2 regions of the Paenibacillus sp. JGP012 genome follow, and region 1 is predicted to be linked to the other one. Evidence: predicted binding sites of a transcription regulator. Region 1 holds the regulator's gene; the other holds the start of a gene.
What was found. Region 1 encodes Rex, which represses fermentation and respiration genes when NADH is low (regulators of the CRP and FNR family bind a similar motif). Its sites were predicted from a motif close to TTGTGAAATATTTCACAA; they were not measured.
Positions count from the first base shown of each region.

Region 1 (8,405 bases):
CAGAATTACATTGCTTGGACAAACCTGATCCAATTGATGAAAGACTTTCTTTTTCGCTTCCAGGTCTTCTGTAATGGTTTCGATAACCATATCACAAGAGCCCAGTTCAGCAAGATGTCCTACTTTGGTAATCCGGGAGAGAATCAATTTCTTCTCTGCCTTCGTAATCGCCCATTTCTCCAGTTGTTTATCCAGATTGGTCTCGATCATATTGTACGCATGATCCAGCTTTTGTGTTGTGTGCTCCACCAGAAGCACATCAAGTCCTTTGGCTGCAAGCATCTGGGAAATACCTTGACCCATCGTGCCGCCGCCGACAACTCCTATTTTTTTGAAAAACATGGTTCTGCTCCATCCTTTCGGTTCTCTATTTCTCTATTGTACCCTGTTCGCCGAAAATTACAAATTTCGACCCAACAACTAATAATATCTTAGCACGAGTGAAATGTAAAAAAAAATAACCAGCATAAAGAAATTATGCTGGTAAACGGGCGCTGTCACGAAATTGACAACGAAATTGTTCTCCTGATAGAACTTCCTCACGCATCAGAATATCAAGCGAATTGTCGAAAATTGTCCGCTGCTCCTCAAGCCGGCGTTTGGTCTGCTCCATCAGCTCCTGCAAGATCATTTTGTTCTCACGCATCAGCTCTTCCGTCGTGACCATATCCATGTTTACGATGCCGAGCGAGGTCAAGCCGGAAGCCATCATCGTCTGAACAACATTGGTCGCCTGCTCAAAGTCGTTACGTGAACCTGTGGAACGCCCGCCGTAATACATCTCTTCAGCAGCTGCACCAGCGAGAGCAATCATAATCTGCTCCTCCAGAAAACGCTTCGTATACAGAAATTGTTCCTGCTGCGGATTGTGGCGCACATACCCAAGAGCCTGTCCACGCGGACTCAGAGCTACCTGGCTAACACTTCCCGGGCGCACAAGCTCTGCCATTATGGCATGACCGAGTTCGTGAATCGCAACCCTCTTTTTCTCTTCGACGCTCGATTCACGATCCGTTTTCTCACCCATCATCACTTTATCAATCGCAAGCGACAAATGACGCTGTTCAATATTGGTCAAGTCCTCACGCATCGCATAGATGGCAGCCTCGTTCATCACACTTTCCAACTGCGCGCCTGAGAAGCCATATGACTCTTCAGCGATCTTATCCAGATTAACACCCTGAGTTAAAGGTTTGTTCACCGCATGCAGCTCCAGAATATGCTTTCTGCCTTTTTTGTCCGGTAGATCGACCTGAATATGACGGTCAAAACGCCCAGGACGTGTCAACGCACTATCCAGCATTTCCTTACGGTTGGTCGCTGCAATCAGCAATATCCGAGGTGTCTCGGAGGTATATATACCGTCCATCTCTGTCAGCAGCTGGTTTAATGTCTGGTCGTACTCACGCTGCTGACCGCCCTCACGTTTACCGCCAATAACATCAATCTCATCAATGAAAATAATTGCATTTTCCTTGTTTTCCTTTGCCGCCCGCGCTCTGGCATCCTTAAACAAATCCCGGATACGACTGGCACCTACACCGACATACATCTCAACAAATTCACTACCTGATGCAGCTACAAAAACGGAATCGGTATAATGTGCCGCCGCTTTCGCCATCAGCGTTTTACCCGTTCCTGGAGGGCCTGTAAGCAAAATGCCTTTAAGCGGACGAATGCCAAACTTCTGTATCTCATCATGACGAATGAGAAAGTCCAGCGCTTCTCTTAGCTCCTGCTTGGCGCTATCCTGCCCTCCAATTTCCTCAAAGGTCAGCTTGGATGGCCCTTTTTTCTTCCGTTTACGCTCCTGGGCTGCACCCACAGTAATTCCTCCGCGCATCTGCATCATAAATAACAAGCCACCTACCAGCAGCGCAGCAATAAGAATAGGTACAATATTCACTCCGATAAATGCAAGAAAAATAATCAAAACAGGGACAAATCCAATGGCTGCTTCTTTCGTCCATTTAGGCATTAGGCCACACTCCTATCTGACCGGGTATACGCGGCAGGATAATAAACTTGCTGGCATCTCCGTCTCTCAGACTAACATACACATTGTTGTCATCCATTGCGGTGTTAACTTTGATCCCACCCGTCGCCATCTTCGATAGCGTAGGGGTAATCTCTGCATATTGTTTGTTTTCCATCGCTTGAGCGACTGTAAACATCGCATCGCCCCACCAGCTCTCCAAAGCTTCGTTCGAATGATCCACGACGTCCAGTTTAAGTGCACGTGAACCGATCAGGTTCTGTCCTTCTCGATGAATGTATTGCACGAGTCTGCCTAAATCGACATTAGGTTTCAGATCAAGTTTCATATGCACATCATTGCGGTTAATAGTTATCTGAGCACTGTTGACACCATCATACTGTGTAACCATCTTTTCAATCGGACTTTGTACAGCGACTTGTCGATATATGAACCAACCTCCAAACAACAGGACGGCAGAAACAACGGCAGTAATAATAATAGGCATTACTTTCAGCTTCAATTGAATTTCCCCTCCCAAAAATGAGCCTATACATGATCTACAGGCCTATATAGTTAGCTGTACATGATATCTGCAATAACTGTTGCAGATTTGTTTGCGTTATTTGTTAACTTCAGTACATATTTGAGTATATCACATCGTATATACAATATCGAAGGTGAAAATATGAATAAAATATTAAATTTAACTATATTAAAAGTTTCATGAATATCATCGATTAACACTATTAAACTTTAAAATAAGCTATTTTGACAGCATTTAATATCATGAACATGCCAAAAAACCGGTTCAGTCGATGTATCGACTGCCGGTTTCTTGGCTAGCTGTTAGGAACTGTATACACCAGGTCCACCTGCTCCCCAGTGCTGAATCGGTAAAACCGATAATAATTGTGTGTATCCGCTTTGTAATATACCTGCCAAACGTAAATATTATTCACCACTCCGGGCATGATCCGTTTAATCTCGCCGCCAGGCACATCAGATTCGAAGCGACTGCGAATTTGTGTTTCAGACATCCCGTTCTGCAACAGCTCACTGTGAACCCCGCCCGTACCTTGCACAGGCTGATTATTCATATCAAACTTCACCCATACCAGGATATCCTGATTATCTTTATTTTTGGCCGTCATCGTCCAATAGATATTGTCATCGCCTTCTTTTTCGCCCCAGACGTATTTGCGGAGCTCATCCGGTGATGTGATGCCGAGCTGGTCCTTCGCCGCCTGAATCGCCAGTGCTTCCTCCTGGCGCTGATCCTGTGTAACGTAGACATAATATTGCTGAAGTCCAAACAAAACCAGAACGAGGATGAGCAGCGATATCCAGATCCACTTCTTTTTTTTCTTCAAGAGCTGAACTTCCTTTCCTTGAAAAACTGCACACGGCAGCCTGTCTATTCCTTAACGAGCAAGCAGCTGGTCAAATGCCTGCTGAGCTTCTCGCAAAATACGCTCTTCATCAAGTGTCAAACATTCACCATGCTTCACTACCTGCTTCCCGTCAACCCAGACGTGCTGCACGTCCTTCGCAGAAGCAGAATATATCGTATGTGAAATCAGATCGGTATGCGGATAGAAATGAGCCTGTTCAATATCTAATGCAATAAAATCAGCCTTCATTCCCGCTTGCAGCATCCCTGTATCCTTCAGGAAGATAGACTTCGCACCGTAACCTGTTCCAAGCAGCAACGCCTCACCAGCAGGTACAGCTGTCGGATCGCCGGATACACCTTTATGGATAAGGGCTGCAAGCCGCATTTCCTCAAACATATCCAGATTGTTATTACTCGCAGGGCCATCTGTCCCCAGTGATACCGTCACTCCGGCTTTTAGCAGCGCTGGAACACGCGCTACCCCGGAGGCCAGCTTCAGATTACTCCCCGGATTGTGAGATACGGCAACATCATGACGCGCCAAAATTTCGATCTCTTCATCGTTCAGATGCACCGCATGAGCTACCAGAGAAGGGCGGGAGAAAAAGCCGTGTTTCTCCAGATGTGCCACTGGACGCAGACCATAATCTGTTACGTTTTGCTCAACTTCACGTAAGGTTTCTGACATGTGTGTATGCAGCGGCAGGTCCAGATCATGTGCAACCTGTACCAGCTTCTCTATGTAGTCTGGAGGACAAGTATAGGGTGCGTGCGGAGAAATTACGGTTGTGATGCGTCCACCCGCCTGTCCATTCCACTCACGTGCAAATGCTGCAGACTCTTCCAGCTTGCGCATCTGCTCTTCTTCCGAACAAAGTCCGATTACACCACGCGCAAGCGCAGCTCTTGCCCCGGACTGTTCCACCACTTTTGCGACCTGATCCATATGATCGTACATATCCAGAAATGCTGTTGTGCCGCCTTTCAACATCTCAAGCACGGAAAGCGATGCTCCCCAATACACGTCCTCGGAAGTCATTTTGGCTTCCATTGGCCACATTTTTTCCTGCAGCCACACTTGCAATGCCAGATCATCGCCATGGCCGCGAAGCAGTGACATCGCTGCATGACCATGCGTATTGATCAGACCCGGCAGGAAGAGGAGCCCTTTTCCATCCACTTTAGTCAGATGCTCGTTTCCTTCCGGCAGCGTCTCACCAATATGCACAATCTTGTCATCCTCAACAACCATATATCCTTGCACTACTGTCCAGTTGGAACCTTCGTTTACAGCAAATTTCCCGTTGTGAATTACCCATTTATTCGTTGTTGTCATCTTGCTCCTCGTCCTTCCCGTTCTCCAAGTAATAAGCCAGGCTCAGCAAATCTGTTGTAAAATCAGCATGATGGATACGTACATGCGGAGGTGTTTTCAGAATGGTTGGTGCAAAGTTGAGAATGGCTTCAATCCCCGACTCAATCAGCTGGTCAGCGACGTTCTGAGCTTCTGTATCAGGAACCGTGATGATGCCGATGCGGATGTTATCTTTTTGTACCGCCTCGGTCAGCTCTTCCATCGGTTTGACCGTCAGACTGTTGATCTTGCTGCCGATTTTCGGACCATATGCGTCAAAGATAGCTACAATCTTCATATTGTCCTTGAGGTACGCATTATAATTCGACAACGCATGTCCAAGATTACCGGCTCCAACCAGAGCCACATTGATCTGTTGGTCTATTTTCAGAATGTGACGAATCTTCTCAATCAAGTAAGAAACATCATATCCAATGCCTTTACGGCCAAAGTCACCAAAATAAGCCAGATCTTTGCGAATCTGGGCCGGATTCAAGTCAAGGCGCTGTCCAAGCTCCTGCGAGGAAACCGTTGTCACCTCACGCTGCACGAGTTCATTCAAATAACGCAAATACACAGGCAGACGTCTTACTACTGCTTCTGAAATTTTATCCGATTTCATTTATTGCTCCCCCTTACCATTGCCACGATAAAATTATAAATAATGCTGCGATATCAAAATACATATTGAAAAGATGGGCATTCTGTATATCTACCTATGCATAGCTGCATTATTTATATATATACAGAATGCCCTGCAAGTTAAATTTATAAGTCCATGATGTTCTGCCTGTAAAGTCTCTTTCGAGTGTAACGCCATGTTAAAGCACAATGCAATGCCATAGCTTACAAAAAATGAATATTTTTGCTACTCGGCAGGTTGATCCAGCCACTCGGAAATACGCGGTACCATCTGTTCTGTAAGCATATGTTCCATCTTCGGTCCAGGCAGTGAGTACAGGAAATACTTGCCGTAGTAGGCCTCGATCACACGGGTATCATACACGATGACAATACCCCGATCCTTGCCGGTACGAACCAGTCGCCCAAATCCCTGCTTGAACCGGATGACCGCCTGTGGAACAGACAGCTTCATAAATGGATTTTTTTTCTGCTCCACCAGCAGTTCACTCTTCGCTTCGAGTAGCGGGTGGTTCGGAGGCTGAAACGGCAGTCGTACAATCGCCAGACAGGTGAGAGCTTCGCCTGGAATATCTACCCCTTCCCAGAAGCTGCTCGTACCCAGCAGTACCGCCGCTTTGGCATCCTGGAATCTTCGGGTCAGCTTGGAACGATTGCCACTGTCCACCCCTTGGCCCAGCAGAGAAATGTCATTTCCCGACAAGGCCTCCTTGAGCGGATCATATACCTGGCGAAGCATTTTGTAAGAGGTGAACAGCACCAGCATCCGTCCACGAGTTGCAATCGCCGCTTCAGCCAGCGATTGCACCAGCATCTGTACAAAGTGTGCATCTCCGACACTGCCCTTCAGACTCGGGAAATCACGCGGGATCACCAGCAAAGCCTGCTCACGATAATTAAACGGAGAAGGAAGCATGGAGGTCAGCAGCCGATTATTGTCCGCAGCCTCCTGCAAGCCCAGCTGCTCGATCATAAACTGGAAGGACTTGTCGACAGACAACGTCGCTGATGTAAGCACAACGCTTTTCTTTTTGTCAAAAAACATCTCTTTCAGCTGTGCACTTACATCCACCGGAACAGCGTATAACTGAAGGGACTTGCTGCGGAACTGACCGCTGGCTTCCATCCAGTACACTGTCTTGGCATCGTCCATACGCATGAAGAATCGCAGATTCTCCTTCATTGTCGTCAAATCCTTCAACAGTCCGGTAATATCTGTGATCAGGCTGTCAGACTGATAATCATCCTGATCCTCTTTCACTTCAAGCAGCAGCTTGTCGCCTTTGCGAACCATATCGCCCAGAGTGACATAGATCTGGTTCTCCAGATCCTGCAGCTCCTGCCACTTCGCAGGCTTTTGTGATGCCTTCAGTCGCAGGGAGAATTGTCCTGTCTCGCCTGGTGACGCGTCGCTGCGTTCAGGAAGCAGGCTGAACAGAGCGTCGCTCAGACGGTCCCAGAGCTCCTTAACTTCCACAGCAAGAGGAAACATCTCATCCACCATGGAACCCCACTGCACGCCTTTCTCGTGTCCTGACAGCTGTGAACGCAGCATCGGAAGCTGTCCGTTACGGCTGTCCTTGAACAAACGTGTGAGTGTGTGCACAAGGGTAAAATACTTCATATGAAGACCCAGATGTTTACCCGCAACATCCTCCAGGTGATGGGCCTCATCAATAACCAGGCTTTCATATGCTGGCAAAAGCTGGTGAGCAGCCTTCACATCTGTGAACAGCTTCGAATGATTGGTAATCACAATGTCCGAAAGCCCGGCCTCATGCTTGGCACGATGATAGAAACATTTGCGGAACCACGGACAGGATCTGCCAAGACATGATTCAGATTCGCTCTGAACAGTCTCCCAGAAGTCGCCACCACGTGCGCTGAGGTTTAGTTCCTCGTCATCCCCCGTTTCCGTTTGTGTGAGCCATACAATCATTTGAGCGGCTGTGAAATAATCCTCTTTTGGCGTAGCAAATTCACGTTTGTTGATTTTGTGTTCGAACTTGCGCAGGCACAGGTAATGCCCTCTGCCCTTGAAGACAGCTGCCTTGAACGGGAATGGCACCACCTGAGTCAGCATGGGAATATCCCGCTCACGCAGCTGCTCCTGCAAATTGATGGTGTGAGTGCTCACCATCACCTTCTGCTCCTGTTTAACACTTTCATAAATAGCCGGCAGCAAGTACCCCAGTGACTTCCCTGTGCCCGTTCCAGCTTCCAGAAGAAGATGTTTCTCTTCATCCAGCGCCTGTCGTACACTGCTGAACATCTGTGTCTGTGCTTCACGCTCTTCATAATGCTCCAGCGTATCTTTGAGGTTCGCTCTCACCTGATCCATAAACTGATCAAAGCTTACCCCGTCCAGCGGATTCGCTTCCCGCTCATCGCGAGGCGCTCCAATCTCCGTCCAATCGCTGACGTTAAGCGCCAGCTGACGATAATACGTATGCCCGTCAAGGTCTTGTATTGGCTCAGCTTCCTTCTCGCTGCGCAGCCCGTCCAAAAACCAGCCCAGATCACTATCCTCTGGCGCAAACAGATCACTAAGCCGCTGAATTGTTATTAAAGGCAGCTCTCTAAGCTCATCCAGGCACTTGAGCAGCACATAAGCTGTTGCAAGTGCATCGCTGTCCGCCTGATGTGGACGGTCATGCTGAAATCCGAACTCGGCTGACACGTAACCGAGCTGATACGATCCCAGAGAAGGAAACGTAATTTTCAGAAAGTCGATCGTATCCAGAATACGGCCTGTAAAAGGCAAATAACCGCACCGATCCAACGCATTCTGCAAAAAATGAAAATCAAAGGCAACGTTATGGCCCACAAGCACCACATCGTCAAGAAGCGGCACCATCTCCATCATCATCTCTTCGAGTGAAGGAGCATCCGCGACATCGTCTTCTGTAATTCCGGTCAGCCCCGTAATAAAAGGAGGAATGGGCACACCCGGATTTACATAAGAACTATATATTTGAGTTATGCTGTAGTCATGATCTATGATGGCAAGTCCGGCCTGTATAATTTCACCGTCGGAC
Region 1 covers NZ_JACHKG010000015.1:64,329-72,733, reverse strand. The annotation lists gene HNR77_RS18220 (3-hydroxyacyl-CoA dehydrogenase family protein) at 1-342, opposite strand, end outside; gene HNR77_RS18215 (AAA family ATPase) at 476-1,978, opposite strand; gene HNR77_RS18210 (hypothetical protein) at 1,971-2,498, opposite strand; gene HNR77_RS18205 (DUF5590 domain-containing protein) at 2,818-3,348, opposite strand; gene HNR77_RS18200 (amidohydrolase) at 3,400-4,707, opposite strand; gene HNR77_RS18195 (redox-sensing transcriptional repressor Rex) at 4,691-5,347, opposite strand; gene dinG (ATP-dependent DNA helicase DinG) at 5,594-8,405, opposite strand, start outside.

Region 2 (8,405 bases), on a different contig from region 1:
AAAGAATCAGATGAAGAAGCACATCAGATGATGGAGCTGGCGAGTCAGCTTGGCATTGCATTTGAATGGATCAAGGCAGATATACCTTCCTATATGAAGCAGACAGGGCAAGGACCACAGGAGGCAGCCCGTAATCGGCGTTATGCTTTTTTACATGAGGTAGCTGATAAATACGGTGCTGCAAGCATTGCTTTGGCACATCATGCCGACGATCAGGCCGAGACGGTTATGCTTCATTTGTTGCGGGGGAGCGGCCTTTCAGGGCTGGCAGGAATGAAATTCAAACGGCGTGAAAAAAATGTGGAACTTATTCGTCCATGCCTTCGTATAAACAAGACGGACCTTGTAGAAGCTTGTAATACACAGGGTTTTACTTACTTTCATGATGAGAGCAATGATCAACGCAAATATCGGCGTAATGCGATTCGTTTGGATGTGCTGCCTTTTTTGGGGCAATATAATGGACAACTCACGCCGTCACTGAATCGACTTGCCGAAATTGTGGGTGAAGAAGACGATTTCATGGAGCAGAGTGCTCTTGACACATACAGGTGTCTAGTGCAGGTGAACGGTGGAAGGCAGACCTTTGAGGCGCCTTCCTTCTTGAAGTTACATGTCGCTTTACAACGAAGGTTGATTAAACTAATATTGAATTATCTGCCTTTGGACAGTGATTTTGTCGACTTTACCCGTATTGAAACTATTCGGCGCAAGGTTATGGATACCGATGTGACGACCTGGAGCCTGGATATAGGACAGACACTCGTTTGTACGCGGGAGTATGATCTCATCTCTTTTGGCATACGGACAGACGTACAGGATCGATCTTACGAGTATCGTCTTGCACAATGGAGCGGAACTTATGAGCTTTCACTCACCGAGATTAACCGATACATTCGGTTTATGACGATGAGTCCCGAGAACTATCATGTACCGGAATCGGCGGATCAAGCCGCTTTTGATGCGGACAGTCTGCTGATGCCGCTGGTTGTACGTTCACGGTTACCTGGAGATACCATGAAAGTACTGGGATTAAACGGAAGCAAAAAGGTGAAAAATATTTTCATCGATGAGAAAATTCCCCCATCTGTCAGACCATGTATTCCTGTGGTATGTGATGGAGCAGGCAACATCATTTGGTTACCGGGAGTTCGCCGGTCCGATGTAGCCCCTGTCAGGGAGAGCACTTCCGCAATCCTGTACATGACTGTAGGCGATTCAGCGATTCAGGGGTAGTGGTTATGGTTCAGGTAAGGCTTTCATAGTATAACTTAGGAGGTTCGCACAGTTGCAGAACGACATTCAGGAAGTATTGATCAGTGAAGAAGAAATTCAGAGTAAGGTGAAAGAGTTAGGTGCAACACTAAGTGCCGATTATGCTAACCGGAATCCTTTGGTCATTTGCGTGCTCAAAGGTGCGTTTATATTTATGGCTGATTTGGTTAAGAACATAACGGTACCGGTTGAGATGGATTTTATGGCTGTGTCCAGCTATGGTGCATCTACCAAGTCATCCGGTGTTGTCAAAATTATCAAGGATCTGGATGTATCTGTTGAAGGACGTGAAGTTCTGATTGTCGAAGATATTATCGACAGTGGACTCACACTTAGCTATTTGATTGAACTGCTGGAGAACCGCGGTGCCGAGACGGTGCGTGTGGTCACGCTGTTTGATAAGCCATCGGGTCGCAAAGTGGAATTGGAAGCCCATTACACAGGGTTTGACATTCCAGATGCGTTCATCGTTGGATATGGTCTAGATTATGCCGAGCAGTATCGGAACCTGCCTTATATCGGGATTCTGAAACCAGAAATTTATACTAGCTAATATCGTGCTAGGGCCCAAGCCCGAAGCTGTATATGGCTTCTATTGAGAAGCCGTGTCGGGCTATGTTAAAATAATTAAAGTGTCTCGAGAGGAGGTAGGGGATGAATCGGTTCATCCGGAATTCTGCTTTTTATTTGATTCTTTTTTTGGTTGTGGTGGGGATCGTTCAGTTCGTCAGCAATGGCGGTGAAGCCACCGATAATCCTAGATATGATCAGCTGCGTGCAGCGATCAAAGCCAACAATGTCTCCGAAGTGACGGTTCAGTTTAACGGTCAGACGTATCTCGTAACTGGTCGATACAAACAAACGCCTGACGGAGCCAAATCAGAAAATTTCTCAACGTATATTCCTCCTACGGATGAGGCAATCAACGAGCTTGTAGCTGCAAGCGAAACAAACAAATTTGAATATCACCAGGAACCAATGAAAGGTGACAGCATCTGGTTAACACTGCTGACCTCCTTTATTCCTTTGATCATTATGTTCCTGCTGTTCTTCTTCCTGTTTAATCAGGCACAAGGCGGCGGCGGTAAAGTAATGAACTTTGGCAAAAGCCGTGCTCGACTCTATAACGAAGAGAAAAAGCGGGTTACATTTGAAGATGTGGCAGGTGCTGATGAAGAGAAACAGGAGCTTGTTGAAGTCGTAGACTTCCTCAAGGACCCTCGTAAATTCGCAGCAGTTGGTGCACGGATTCCAAAGGGCGTATTGCTCGTAGGTCCTCCGGGTACAGGTAAAACATTGCTCGCACGTGCCGTAGCCGGTGAAGCGGGTGTACCATTCTTCAGTATTTCCGGTTCCGACTTCGTTGAAATGTTTGTCGGTGTCGGTGCATCACGTGTACGTGACTTGTTTGAAAATGCAAAGAAAAACGCCCCATGTATTATCTTCATTGACGAGATTGATGCGGTAGGACGTCAGCGTGGTGCTGGTCTTGGCGGCGGTCACGATGAACGTGAACAAACCCTCAACCAGTTGCTCGTTGAGATGGACGGATTTGGAGCAAACGAAGGTATTATCATCGTTGCTGCTACGAACCGTGCAGATATTCTGGACCCTGCGTTATTGCGTCCAGGTCGTTTTGACCGTCAGATTACAGTGGATCGTCCTGATGTTAAAGGCCGTGAAGCTGTTCTGAAAGTACATTCCCGCAACAAACCACTCACGAAAGATGTGAGACTGGATATTATTGCGAAGCGTACGACTGGTTTCTCCGGTGCAGACCTGGAGAACTTGCTGAATGAAGCGGCACTGCTTGCAGCCCGTCGTAACAGAAGAGATATCTCGATGCGTGAAGTGGATGAAGCGATTGACCGCGTCATTGTAGGTACGGAGAAGAAAAGCCGTGTTATCAGTGACCGTGAGAAACGCATTGTCGCTTATCATGAAGCAGGCCATACCATTGTAGGATACTTCCTGGAACATGCTGATATGGTACATAAAGTGACCATCATTCCGCGCGGACGTGCGGGTGGATATGTAATCATGTTGCCAAAAGAAGATCGTATGCTCGTTACCAAACAAGAGCTGCTGGATAAAGTAACCGGACTCCTTGGGGGCCGCGTTGCAGAGGAATTGTTTATCGGGGAGATCGGTACCGGTGCATACAGTGACTTCCAGCAAGCGACAGGTATCGTGCGCAGCATGGTTATGGAATACGGTATGAGTGAGAAATTGGGTCCAATGCAATTCGGAAGTTCACAAGGGCAGGTATTCCTTGGACGGGATATCGGTCATGAACAGAATTACTCGGATTCCATCGCATATGAGATCGACCAAGAGATGCAGCGCTTTATTAATGAATGTTATGAGAAGTGTAAAGCTTTGCTGATCAAACATACCAAAGAGATGCATCTGATTGCTGAAACATTGCTTGAGGTTGAAACACTGGAAATGGATCAGATCAAACAATTGATCGAAACAGGTTCCCTTACACCAAAAGCAGAAGGCGACAACTCAGGAGAAGGCACGCCAAGTGAAGGTGGCGAACCAATCATTGATAACATCGGTGATGTTCGTGTCCGTATTCAAGGCAAAGATGAAACATCTGAGCCGCTGGCTGGAGATATTCCTAACGAAGCTCCAGACGTAGATAAGGGCAGCAATGATCCGAATGATGGCGGCACCAAGCCAACATCTTAACATGTCATATAATCGGCAATTAGTCGGAATAAGAAAGAGAGCCCTCGGGGCTCTCTTTTTTGTAACAATTATTCCTTGGAAGTAGAAACGGATAATCGAGAGCTAGATGGCGAACCGGATAGAATGAGTGGGATATGAGGGGATATCCTGCCCTTTTTCATTTATTGACAGAGTCGTGAACGTTGTGTACATTAGTTGTTAAACCGCTTGTGATTCGTTTCTCAAGCAAACATAACGACTTAGGTTAACCCTATGAAACAGCGCTTGGCGCTGTCCCGATAAGGAGAGGATCACAGGTGGAAGCTCTGGCTTTAGAGCGCAAGGCTGAGATGAATCGTGAGCTGCGTGAGCGGCTGATGGAACTCAAGAAGGAACGTAATGCCATTATTCTCGCTCATTACTATCAACGTGACGAAGTACAGGAAGTCGCGGATTTCCGTGGAGACTCATTCCTGCTGGCGCAGAAGGCTGCACAGACGGATGCAGATGTGATCGTGTTCTGTGGTGTTCATTTTATGGGTGAAAGCGCTAAAATTCTGGCTCCAAACAAAACGGTTCTGATTCCAGATGAACGTGCCGGTTGTCCGATGGCTGATATGGTGAACGTAGACGGATTGCGCAAGCTGAAGGCACAGCATCCGAATGCGAAAGTAGTCACATACATTAACTCCTCGGCTGAGATCAAAGCAGAAACGGATATTTGCTGTACATCAGCGAATGCAGTTCGGGTTATCCAGTCCGTAGATTCTGATGAAATTATTTGGGTACCTGATAAAAATCTTGGACATTATGTGCAGCAGCACACAGACAAAAAGATGATTATCTGGGAAGGGTACTGCAATACACATGATATGTTGACGGTCAAAGATGTGGTGGAGATGAAAGCCAAATACCCTGATGCCGAATTCGTGGTGCACCCGGAATGTCGTCCTGAAGTTGTGGAGATGGGAGATTTTGTAGGCAGCACAACGGCCATTCTTGAATATTGCAAAAAGTCAGCAACAAAGGAATTTATCGTAGGTACTGAAGATGGAACGGGGTACCAGCTTCGTCTCGACAGTCCGGATAAACAGTTCCACTTCGCGACGAAGTTCCTTGTATGTCCGAATATGAAGGTCAACAATCTGAAGAAGCTGGTTAAATGTCTGGAAACGATGAAACCACAGATCTATGTTCCACCGGCTGTTGCTGATAAAGCCAGAGAATCACTAGAGCGCATGTTACTGGTGAAGTAACATGCGTTACTCTTGCTCCGAGACAGGTGAATGAGATGAAACCGCAGATACCGCAATATATACATGATTTTGATCTCTCTGCGCTGCCTATGGTGGAGACCGATGTGCTCGTGATCGGTTCAGGCATTGCCGGACTGTTCACGGCGATTAAGGCTAGTGAACAGCATCGCGTGCTGATGATTACGAAGAAGTCTTTACTTGAGAGTAATACCCGATATGCGCAGGGAGGCATTGCGGCTGTTATTGCTGAAGATGATTCGCCTGCGTACCACCTGCAGGATACCCTTGTTGCCGGAGCGGGTTTATGCCGCTCCGAAGCAGTAGAAGTATTGGTGAATGAAGGGCCAGAAGGCGTCAGGGAACTGATCCGTCTGGGGACATTGTTTGACCTGGAGAACGGCGAGCTGGCGTTGACGCAGGAAGGTGCGCATAGCCACCGCCGTATTTTGCATGCTAATGGAGACGCGACAGGATATGAGATTGTTCGTGCACTTGCCGTTGAGGTACATGAACATCCGGTAATTGATGTATGGGATGAGCATTTTGTCATCGACTTGATTACGGATCAGGGCGAATGTATCGGTGCTTTGGTTTTGAAGGAAGACGGCTCAAAAGTATTTGTCAGAGCCAAAGCTACGGTGCTGTGCTCTGGCGGGGCTGGACAGCTCTACCGTTATACAACCAATCCTGATGTTGCAACCGCTGATGGAGTCGCTATGGCATATCGTGCAGGTGCCGTTGTGCGTGATATGGAATTTATTCAGTTCCACCCTACCTCTTTGTGTTATCCCGGTGCTCCGCGCTTTCTGGTATCCGAGGCAGTACGCGGGGAAGGCGCATATCTGCGCAACGTAAAAGGGGAGCGTTTTATGGAAAAATATCATACCCAGCTGGAGCTTGCGCCACGCGATATCGTAGCGAGAGCAATTGTCAGCGAGATAGAACTAACGAACAGTACGTTTGTTTACCTTGATATTACACATGAGTCGCCGGAGATGGTAAAGCATCGTTTCCCTACGATCTATGAAACCTGTATGAGATATGGTCTTGATATGACAACAGACTGGATACCGGTAGCACCTGCAGCACATTACATGATGGGCGGGGTCAAAACCGATCTGAGCGGCGAAAGCAGCATACCCCGATTATTTGCCTGCGGCGAAGTGTCATCTACAGGTGTACATGGAGCGAATCGCCTGGCAAGCAACTCCTTGTCTGAAGCGATTGTATTTGGCCGCAGAATTGTGGAGCGTATCGAATCGCTGCCGTCGCTTGCACCGTCGCTTGGCAGAGATGTGAAATCTCGGAGCATGGATAATAGCAGTGCTGAACAGAAGCAGCAATCCAAACCGATATCAGAAAAACGGCTGAGCCTGCAGAAGATGATGGTTCGTAAAGTCGGTCTGAGAAGAAACGGCAAAAATCTGCAGCAGGCCCTGGATAATTTGCAGCAGGAGCTTCCGTTTTTGAATCAAAGCCTCAATTACAGAGAAGAGCTGGAATATGCAAACCTTCTTACCTGTGCATGGCTGGTGACTAGCGGAGCGCTTCATCGTGAGGAGAGTCGCGGGGCGCATTATCGTGAGGATTACCCGGCCAGAGACGATGCGATGTGGCAGAAGCATAGTCTGCAGCAGCGAGAACAAGCGATTGTGGAGGAATGGATGTCATGATATTGAATGGATACAATCAACAATTGATCGAGACAATTAAAGGCTGGCTGCACGAGGATGTAGGTGCAGGAGATGTCACCACCAGTGTGACCATCCCCACAGGCAGTGAATCCAAAGCTGTCATTCATGCCAAGGATCAAGGAATCATTGCAGGCATGCCTATTGCTGAGCTTGTATTTCAAGTCGTTGATCCGGCACTTCGTTTTACCGCAAAAGTGAGTGACGGTGATGCTGTCCATCCGGGTACGATACTGGCTGAAGTTGAGGGCAGCACACACTCCCTCCTGACTGGAGAACGGCTCGCGCTGAACCTGCTACAGCGGATGTCGGGTATTGCTACGCGTACACGTTCATACGTGGATGCACTCGAGGGTCTGAAGACGAGACTGGTCGATACACGCAAAACAACACCAGGTCATCGCCTGCTGGAAAAGTATGCTGTACGTGTTGGCGGTGGCGCTAATCATCGATTCGGGTTATACGATGCCGTTATGATCAAGGATAATCATATCAAAGGTGCAGGCGGAATTACTGAAGCGGTGCAGCGTGCGCGTGCTGTCATTCCGCATACGATGACGATTGAAGTAGAGACGGAAAATCTGGCCCAGGTACAGGAGGCCTTGCATGCCGCGGCAGATATCATTATGCTGGACAACATGCAGCCTGATCGGATGCGGGAGGCGGTTGCACTGATTCGTGAACAGGCTCCGCATGTGAAAGTGGAGGCTTCTGGTAACGTTTCTCTGCAAACTATTCGTGGAATTGCGGAAACGGGTGTGGATGTAATTTCAGTTGGCAGGTTAACCTATTCTTTTGAGAGCCTGGATATCAGCCTGGATTTAAACGAAAAGAAAGAGGGGTGAACCTCTTTGATTCTAGTTGTCGATGTGGGCAACAGTAACATTGTGCTCGGGGTATATCAGGGCCGTGAACTGCTGCACCATTTTCGTCTGAGCACATCTCGCCAGTCCACAGTGGATGAATACGGCGTATTGATTTATAATTTATTTCATATGTCCCGTATCTCGGCTCATGACATCGAGGGTGTTATTATTTCATCGGTGGTTCCACCGCTGGTGAATGTTATTGAGGCGATGTGTGAGAAATATGTGGGCAGAAAACCACTGCTTGTGGGGCCGGGCATCAAAACCGGCCTGAATTTGCGATACGAGAACCCGCGTGAGGTTGGAGCGGATCGGATCGTAAACGCTGTGGCGGCCGTAGAGAAGTATGGCGGACCGCTTGTGGTCGTTGATTTTGGAACAGCCACGACGTTTGACTGTATTGATGAAAAGGGTCATTATTTAGGAGGAGCCATCGTGCCCGGCATTCACATTGCTACCGAGGCGCTTTATGAGCGGGCAGCCAAACTGCCGCGAATAGAGCTGGAGAAGCCCAAGAAAGTGATTGGACGTAATACGGTGCATGCGATGCAGGCAGGCATTATCTATGGATATGCCGGACAAGTGGACGGCATTGTGGAGCGGATTCGTCAAGAGATGAATGCTGATCCCATGGTTGTTGC
Region 2 covers NZ_JACHKG010000030.1:15,537-23,941, reverse strand. The annotation lists gene tilS (tRNA lysidine(34) synthetase TilS) at 1-1,236, shown strand, start outside; gene hpt (hypoxanthine phosphoribosyltransferase) at 1,289-1,828, shown strand; gene ftsH (ATP-dependent zinc metalloprotease FtsH) at 1,930-3,972, shown strand; gene nadA (quinolinate synthase NadA) at 4,269-5,207, shown strand; gene nadB (L-aspartate oxidase) at 5,243-6,880, shown strand; gene nadC (carboxylating nicotinate-nucleotide diphosphorylase) at 6,877-7,743, shown strand; gene HNR77_RS24575 (type III pantothenate kinase) at 7,750-8,405, shown strand, end outside.
Region 2: a site for Rex is predicted at 4,180-4,197, ahead of nadA (quinolinate synthase NadA). Genes of this name have one in related genera too.